DNA from 2 places in the Brevibacillus sp. BD137 genome. Region 2 is predicted to be linked to the other one. Evidence: a T-box and tRNA genes for the amino acid it is inferred to sense, from the RefSeq annotation. Region 2 holds a T-box; the other holds one or more tRNA genes.

Region 1 (4,427 bases), 480 kb from region 2:
TATGAGCGAAATCTTCTGTTCACGAGAGAGAGTCCCTTCGAAGTGAGAAGGGCTCTACAGCCTGTCTCAAAATTGGAGCTGCCTATGGGTGGCTCTTTTTTCAGTTTTTATGAGGAGTTAGGAGTGGGGGAATGTGACAAAAGTAAAAGCACTTTTGAGTATAGTAGTACTTTTAATACTTGGTGGATTTTCGGCTGCTACCAGCTCAAATGTTGAAGTGCAGCCTGTTTCAAATGGGAGTGTTACAATTGAAGAAGACCTCCTTAAAAAAATGAAGATTGTAAAAGACGATAGCGAAATCGGCTCAGGAGAACTAACTAAAGAGAATATTTCATTTGGGGTTATTCATATTGGGGATTCAGCAGAAGCCGTACGAAAACTACTTGGGGAGACAACAAGTAAAGGAATATTAAACTCTACGCCTTTTCCATTGTGGCACTACGAAAAGCAAAATATAGACGTTGCATTCTATTATAATTTTTATCCATCGTTAAGAGTGCTATTAAAAGGAGACAAGGTAGCTAGTATTGAAATAAGCAATGAAAAAGAGCAACTATAAAAAGGAGTGGGTAATGCGATTTGAAGAAGGCTAGAGAAGCCAGAGAGGGAGAGTAATATAAAGGATGCAAAATTCTATGATTTTGTCTGAGCAATACAAAGCGTTGTCTAAGCCAAATTTTTCTATAATGCTTGAACTGTTATTTTCACCATCAAGTTTTAATGAAATATATTTACATCTTGGACATACAAAGGAATCAGAAGATAAATTAAAATATTCGATTAGGTATGCTACGTTTTCATTCATGGAGCCATATGAAGTGTTAGAAGTCCCAATTGAGCAAAGTATAGCAGAAAAAATAGAGGAGATACTTTGTGAGTCAAAGATTAGTATTATTCCTCAAAGATATAGTATGGGACTAGATGGACATTCTTTCATACTAAAAGTAAATAGAGGATTCAATAAAATTGAAATTCGGTGGTGGTGTGAACCTGATGAGGAGTGGGCACCACTTGGAGAACTAGTTGAACTTATATTTAGTCAACTACCTAAGAAATTAAGGGAATATTAGTTATGAAAATACCTACTTATAGCTTGCATGCTGGCAGCTTTAACAACCGTGTATTATACTGAAGGGACTGATGAAAGCAAGGGAAAGGAGCAAAAATGCGTCCATTACAAATATCACCGGAGACGGCTGTCAAGCTGGCGGAAGCACTTCAGGTACCCTTGGAACGCCTCATGCACATGCCGCAGCATATTTTGTTGCAAAAAATGATGGAGCTGGCTAATCAAGAAAAGGAAGCAAACGAAGCAGCGAATAAAAACCAAGAATAGGCCAGCGATACAAAAGGGGGAGAAAAGATGGGGGCAAATGTAGCACATAAATTCCGTACGGGGCTCAAGCCACAAGCGTTTGTGGAAAGCATGACGAAAAATCAGGATACATACCAAAACTGGTCGGATGCATTTTCATGGGAGGATGAACAAGACCGTGCGTTTTTTGCTTCTCTCCAGCATCGTGATGACCTCAGATGCTTGATTTTGGCTGCGGAATGGTGTGGCGACGTCGTTCGCAACTTGCCAGTCGTCTTGCATGCCTTGAAAGAAACAGACATGCCAGTGGAAATTATGGTAATGGAAGAACACCTCGATCTCATGGATGAGTTTCTTACGATGGGCGGTCGGGCGATCCCTGTTGTTATTTTCGCAGACACGGGTGGACATGTTCTGGCAAAATGGGGACCACGACCGAAGCATGTCCAAGCTGTCATGACGGCTTTCAAACAACAAAACCCGGACCGAAACGCCACGGATTATGAAGACAAGATTAAAGTAGCGCGTGCCGAAATGCTCGAGCAGTATGGAGAAGGCACTGGCTACCAGCAAGTGATTGTCAAAGAGCTGAGAGAGCTACTTTCCTCGATTTAATCTATTGCATCCATAACAGGGCGGAGTCACGGCTCCGTCCATTTTCATGCAGAAGGGCTGAATAACATGTATTACTACGGGAATGAAACGATTATGTCCTTGGAGCAGGTGCTTCGCTTAAAAGCATCGGAAGTTCGAATTTTGGAGTGGGTACGTACCTACGAATTTTTAGAAAACAGTTATGGAATAGATGAAGCTGTTCCCTACTTCTTGGAGATAAAATGTGAAGAAGGGCAAGTGAAGATTCGCAAAAACCGTATACTTGACTTCCCGGAATACTCCTGTGAGGGAGAAGCGATCTTTCAAGAAGTAGATGAGGCACTGCGCGTCTTTCACGAGTGGGCACAGGAGATCTTGGCGAAAAAAGAGAGTTAATCAAAATAATATGTTGACGTCAAACAAAGTTCATGATAAATTAATAAATGTCGCTTCTGGTTGAAGAGAATAGCAGAAGATAGACAGCACATATTGTGGGGAGATAGTGAAGTGGCTAAACACGGCAGACTGTAAATCTGCTCCCTCCGGGTTCGGCGGTTCGAATCCGTCTCTCCCCACCATTGATTTTCTATCGATGATGTGTTAACTTATTCATAGTTCATTTGCCGGTGTGGCGGAATGGCAGACGCGCGCGACTCAAAATCGTGAGGGAAACCGTGGGGGTTCAAGTCCCTTCACCGGCACCATATCAAAAACGAATGCACACTAACCATGATGTTTACAGACACATGGATGGTGTGCTTTTTTACTATACGGGAAACAATTCAAACAGCGGCGAGTCTAAGACTTGGTTTTCATGTCTTAGGTCGCCGCTGTTTCATTTTTGGGTAATGAAAACTCGCTTAAAAGTTCAATTCTGCAATCGTCTCGCCGAACAAAACCATGCCATTCTTTTGAAATCCGAGCGAAGCGTAAAGGTTTTCGGCTGCGACATTGGCTGGGGCATAGCCAATGACAATTTTTTGACAATCTTCCTTTGCTTTCAGGATCTCAATGACTTGTGAAATGGCAGTACGTCCATAGCCTAGTCGTTGGTACTTCGCATCAATTAAGAGTCTGTAAATCCAGTAATTTCCATCGTCAGGGTCAAGCCCATACATGACAAAGCCAACCATCGTGTCATCATGGTATATGGCCAAAGGAACAAATGTAGTTTGAAACTTTGATTCAGCAATGGAGTAAAGGTTTGGGGCAACAAACTCGCTCTGTTCGGGAGTAGGTTCCAGTTCAATACACTCTTCCCAGTTTTCCAAAGTTACTTCACGAAGTGTCACAGACATCTAATCACATTCATCCTTCCGGGGATTTATTATTTTGTCAATATATTACATTTTATCCTACGTGAAAAGAAAGTCAAAATCAATAGAGTGCACAAATTTTTTTCTATATCTATGCAGCACTAGAGAAGGGGAAAGAGAGATAGAATTAGCTCAATTTTCAGAAATAATAATTTATGGAAAATTCATTTGACACTATAGAAGAGTCATCTATATAGTTGAAATTGGAAGTATTTGTAACCGATTTGATTTTTTACCATGTCTGAGTTGTGATTACATCTACACAATTCAGAAAGGGGGATATTCTTTGCGCCAGGATAAGAAGCAATGGAAGGTCGGTTATCCTTTAAGTCATCCACAAAAGCGTATCTGGTATACGGAAAAATTACATCCACAGCTTCCTATCCATACGTTAGGGGGGATGGTGCGAGTTCAAGGAAAGGTGAAGCTGGATGTACTGGAAGCGGCCATTCACCTGTTCATTCAAAAGAACGATACCTTGCGACTCAACTATCAGGAGGAAGAAACAGTCCTTCAGTTTGTTGGAGAGTACGAACCGCAGCCATTGCAGATGTTTGATTTCAGACAGGAACCGAATGCCCCTGATCGGTGCAGACAAGTCCTGCAAGCTTTGTTTACAAAGCCGTTTTCAATCGGACAAGAGCCTCTGTTCTACTTTTGTCTGATCCAACTGAGCGACGAGGAAGCAGGGTATTTTGTAAAGCTGCACCATTTGATTGCTGATGGCTGGTCCATCTCAATCATGACGGAACAAATTGCTCACTATTATGACACGTTGTTGGCAGGCGGTACCGTTCATGTAGGAGATGAACACGCTTATCAAGCTTTTGTCGACAGGGAGCATGCCTATGCTCAGTCTGAGAGATTTGAAAAGGACAAGCGCTACTGGCGGGACAAGTTTCAGAGCTTGCCCGTAATCACGACATTACAAAAGGCAACAGATACTACCAAAGGCAAGCGCAAAGTCTATGCATTTAACCAGGAAGATTCGACAAGAATACGCCAGTTTGCGGAACAGATGAAATGCTCGCTAAATTCCGTGTTTGTAGCTCTCGTCAGTCTTTACCTTCAGCGTTGTACGAGGCAAGAAGAAATCGTGATCGGTACGCCGCTGTTAAACCGTTCAGGCAAAGTGGAGCGCAAAATATTCGGGATGTTTACCAGCACCATGCCTTTTCGTCTGGCAGTTCCGATGGAAATGG
Region 2 (4,427 bases):
CATATAGTGATTTCTAGTACGAGAGCAAGATGCTTCTGTTTATTGGACAGGAGCATCTTTTTTTGTTGTCAAAAAAGGGGGCGATACAGATGAACAAAGAGTAAATGACGAGAAACGTAAAAATGAAATGGGGAATCCACATGGTTGAACTGCACAATATCACGATTACCACCAAAAAGACGACAGGACTCTCATTCAAAATTTGCATCTGACCCTGCAAACCGGTGACAAGATTGCCATCATCGGGGAAGAGGGAAATGGAAAAAGCACCTTATTAAAATTGATATACGCGGAACAAATGATCGCCGAGTATTGTATATATGAAGGTAACGTGTGGAGAAACGAATGTTCCATGGGATTTCTCTCACAGGAGCTATCGGACGAAGAAAAACAAATGTCCATCGCCGATTTTTTTATGGAAAATCAATGGACCAAAGAATTGGTGAGAGCGATGGATGACCTCGGCATTCATGCATTGGATTCAGATAAAAGGATGGGGGTTCTGTCCGGGGGTGAGCGTTTCAAATACCGCTTTTTAAGTCTGTTAGCACAGAAGCCTGATGTACTATTGCTGGACGAACCCACGAATGATTTGGATATTCAAACGATAGAGTGGCTGGAAGAATTTATTCAACAGACGGCTATTCCTGTTCTATATGTATCGCATGATGAAACATTTATTGCGAATACAGCAAACGGTATCCTTCATATGGAACTGACGAAGCGCAAACAAGTACCCAAATATACGTTTTCAAGAGAACCCTATGAGAATTACATCGCGAATCGCACGAGCCACTTGAACAAACAAGAACAGATCGCCAGAAAGCAAGCTTCTGATCATCGAAAGCAAATGGAGAAATGGCATGACGTTTGGAATAAGGCAGAGCATCAACATCGGAACGTTTCCCGGTCAGATCCGCGTTTGCAAAAGAAAATCAAGTCTCTCAAAAATCAAAGAGAGCGCATGGAGAAAGCATCGGAAACGTTTGTAGAGGCTCCAAGTGTGGAAGAAGCAAGCGAATTCCGATTTGATTCTGCGATACATGTGCCAGGCAGTAAACAAATCCTCGACTTTTCATTGGAAGGATTGCAAATAGCGAACAAACTGCTATCAAAACAGATTCATTTATCGATCAAGGGGCCAGAAAAAGTTGCGATTATTGGAGAAAATGGGGTCGGAAAAACCACGTTGTTGAAAAAAATCATGGATGAGCTCGTTCAGCACTCGTCATTCAAGATCGGTTATATGCCCCAAAACTATGAAAATCGACTGAATTCAACCCAAACACCGATTGAGTTCTTGGAAAGAACGGGGAATAAAGATGCGATTACAAAAGCGCATACGCATTTAGGGAGTATGAAATTTACAAAAGATGAGATGCATCAACCCATTCAAAACTTGTCTGGGGGACAGAAAGCGAAATTGCTCTTGTTAAAAATGATTTTGGATCAGTGCGAAATCTTGATACTGGATGAACCGACCCGAAACATCAGCCCTTTGACGAATCCTGTTCTCTGCCGCGCGTTAACGGCTTTTGACGGGGTGATTATCAGTATTTCGCATGATCGACGGTATTTACATGAAGTCGCCACAACTGTTTATGAACTGACTTCTGACGGTCTCACGAAAATAAAATAAGGGATCGTAGCGGAATCCTTGCTACATGGTTGACATTGCTATTTGAATTCAATATACTGACTTTAATTTCATATGAAACATACGTTGAAAGAGCCCAGTAGCAGCTTATTCCCTGTCCTAGAAAGCCGGGGGTTGATGGAACCCGGTACACAATAAGCGAGCGAAATACACTCTGGAGTATCTCGGGTAATGCCGAGCGGAATCGCGAACGATAACTCGCTACGAGTGGCATGAATGGCCTGCGCAAGCACTTGGGTCCATTGGTGCAAGATGGGTGGTAACACGGTTATTCAATCGTCCCTATGTCTACAATAGACAAGGGGCGATTTTTTGTTTTTTACCATAGGAGATTGAAGGAGTGTATGGCAGTGAATATTATCGACGAACTCGAATGGCGCGAAGCCGTCAATCAGCAAACAGATGCAGAAGGGCTGCGAGAATTAACGAATGAAAAAGCAGTCTCGTTATATTGTGGTGTCGATCCAACAGGTGACAGCATGCATATCGGTCACTTGATTCCGTTCATGGTACTGAAACGCTTCCAGCTTGCTGGTCATCGCCCGGTCATTTTGATCGGTGGTGCAACAGGTACGATTGGCGATCCGAGCGGCCGTCAATCGGAGCGTTCTTTGCAAACACTGGAACAAATTCAGGAGAACGTCGACAAACTCACCGCACAGATGAAAAAGCTGTTCATTACAGAAGGCGACAACCAAATCCGTTTGGTGAACAACTACGACTGGACGCACAAAATCAATGTTATTGAATTTTTGCGGGATTACGGGAAAAACTTCAGCATCAATACGATGCTTGCCAAGGATGTTGTGTCGAGCAGACTGGAAAGCGGTATTTCGTTTACGGAGTTTTCCTATCAAATTCTGCAATCGCTGGATTACCTGCATCTGTACAAACATGAAGATGTTCAGCTACAAATCGGCGGTTCCGACCAATGGGGCAACATCACGAGCGGTCTCGATCTGATCCGCAAAAAAGAAGGATCAGAAGCCAAAGCATTCGGTCTCACAATTCCTTTGATGCTGAAGGCAGATGGTACGAAATTCGGGAAGACAGCAGGAGGAGCCATCTGGCTCGATCCAAACAAAACAACACCATTCGAATTCTACCAATTCTGGGCGAATACCGATGACCGCGATGTTGTGAAATACTTGAAATACTTTACGTTCCTCTCCAAAGAGCAAATTGAAGAGCTGGCGGAAAAAGTACAGTCTGAGCCACATAAACGCGAGGCGCAAAAAGCGCTGGCTGAGGAAATGACGAGATTTGTCCACGGCGAGGAATTGCTGGAGCAGGCGAAGCGCATTACAGCAGCTTTGTTTACTGGCGATATTAAATCGCTGTCGGCAGATGAAATCGAGCAAGGCTTCAAAGAAATGCCGACATTCGAATCTACCCTCGAAACGAAGAACATTGTCGATTGGCTCGTTGAGATCGGCATTGAGCCATCCAAACGTCAAGCACGTGAGGATATTACAAAAGGTGCTATCTCCATGAATGGCGAGCGCGTAACCGATTTGGAACTGGAAGTAACACCAAGTCTTGCTATCGGTGGCCGCTTCATCATTATCCGCAAAGGCAAGAAAAACTACAGCTTGGTAAAATTGTCTCAATAGATAAAGGAATAAGAAGCTTCCCTAGAAAAATGAAGGGAAGCTTCTTTTTGTATTTGTTTTCCTTTTATTTCGGGAATGCAATGCTATCCAATTTGTTTGCAGCAATGATAGCAACTGCATTCGGCTCCAGATCGAACCAAAAGATAAGATCGCCATCCGCTTTCTTTTGTGACGGCTTCATCCCGTTCACATAGACTTCCGAAGCTTTTGTCGCCATGGAAAGACCAGAAATCTTGTGCTCGCCACGATTGTGCAGAATGATAGAGCCGTCTGGTGCATATTCCATTCTGACTTGAGAGAGGGCGAGCCAATAATCCATGATTTCACGTACGGTTGTCAAATGCAATTTGCCTTGATCGCGCAGCGTTTCCATTCGTTTCAGCAAGCGGTCAAAATCGGGATGGATGATCCAGTTTCCTTGGGCATCTCGAATGATAAATTTCCCGCCCTGCTTTTTGGATGGAAATCTCGCCAAGTAGGTATGGTTGATAAAAACCCCACGATTTTGAATGAGCTGCTGGAGATTTTGCTCCCGATACAGGTTTAGTGAATACTCTGGAATGGTGGCTGCCGACCATGAATAAAACGGGCCAGTCACTGTCGGATGCCACCAATAGAGAGGAGTGTGCAGGGAGTCGCCTTTTTGGGATTGGTACAGATCAAGACCATTATTGGGATTGGCGATATCTTCTGAGCTGTAATGCCAAAAATATGATGTGCCGTATTTTTTCCACTGATGCGCCAAGTAATTCGCAGTTTGGATGTCAAGTGCGTTAAAGGCAAAGCTAGACTTCAAATACCCATGGTCAATCCATGTGCGGCTTTGGAAGTGATCTTTCATTACTTGCAACGCATCTTCCGTCGTCTTTTGATAGTGCCTGATTTCGTAAGGATAGAGGGTATGTAGACCAATATCATCGCCGTTCTGATTCAGATCATCCAGAAACTGCAAAAATTCAGGGCTTTGCGCAATGGCGACATTGACAGGCGATTTCGCTTGAAAATAAGGATTCGAGTAAAACACGCTTTTCGTAACCGGAATCCGGTGTTTGACAAAACCGCCTGTCGCTTGTGCCGACGATGAAATCTTCTCGGAACCGAAATAAACAGCCCGATTTGTTTGCAGCGTCTGCTCATCAGCATGCTCTGTCCATACA

Evidence for each region. A T-box is a leader RNA that pairs with one kind of tRNA and senses whether it is charged. The one in region 2 lies ahead of tyrS (tyrosine--tRNA ligase), so its partner is inferred to be a tRNA-Tyr.
Region 1: it has a tRNA-Tyr gene. The T-box ahead of tyrS (tyrosine--tRNA ligase) is inferred to sense a tRNA for this amino acid. The anticodon was not compared.

Annotation. Positions count from the first base shown of each region.
Region 1 is NZ_JAOTNO010000002.1:566,554-570,980, reverse strand. It holds gene ODZ53_RS05950 (hypothetical protein) at 134-559, shown strand; gene ODZ53_RS05945 (hypothetical protein) at 636-1,070, shown strand; gene ODZ53_RS05940 (YycC family protein) at 1,166-1,336, shown strand; gene ODZ53_RS05935 (thioredoxin family protein) at 1,364-1,930, shown strand; gene ODZ53_RS05930 (hypothetical protein) at 1,997-2,305, shown strand; tRNA gene ODZ53_RS05925 (tRNA-Tyr) at 2,403-2,487, shown strand; tRNA gene ODZ53_RS05920 (tRNA-Leu) at 2,532-2,613, shown strand; gene edeQ (edeine self-resistance N-acetyltransferase EdeQ) at 2,770-3,207, opposite strand; gene edeP (edeine non-ribosomal peptide synthetase EdeP) at 3,512-4,427, shown strand, end outside.
Region 2 is NZ_JAOTNO010000002.1:86,434-90,860, forward strand. It holds gene ODZ53_RS04175 (ATP-binding cassette domain-containing protein) at 203-1,639, shown strand; T-box leader at 1,715-1,944, shown strand; gene tyrS (tyrosine--tRNA ligase) at 2,002-3,270, shown strand; gene ODZ53_RS04185 (hypothetical protein) at 3,335-4,427, opposite strand, start outside.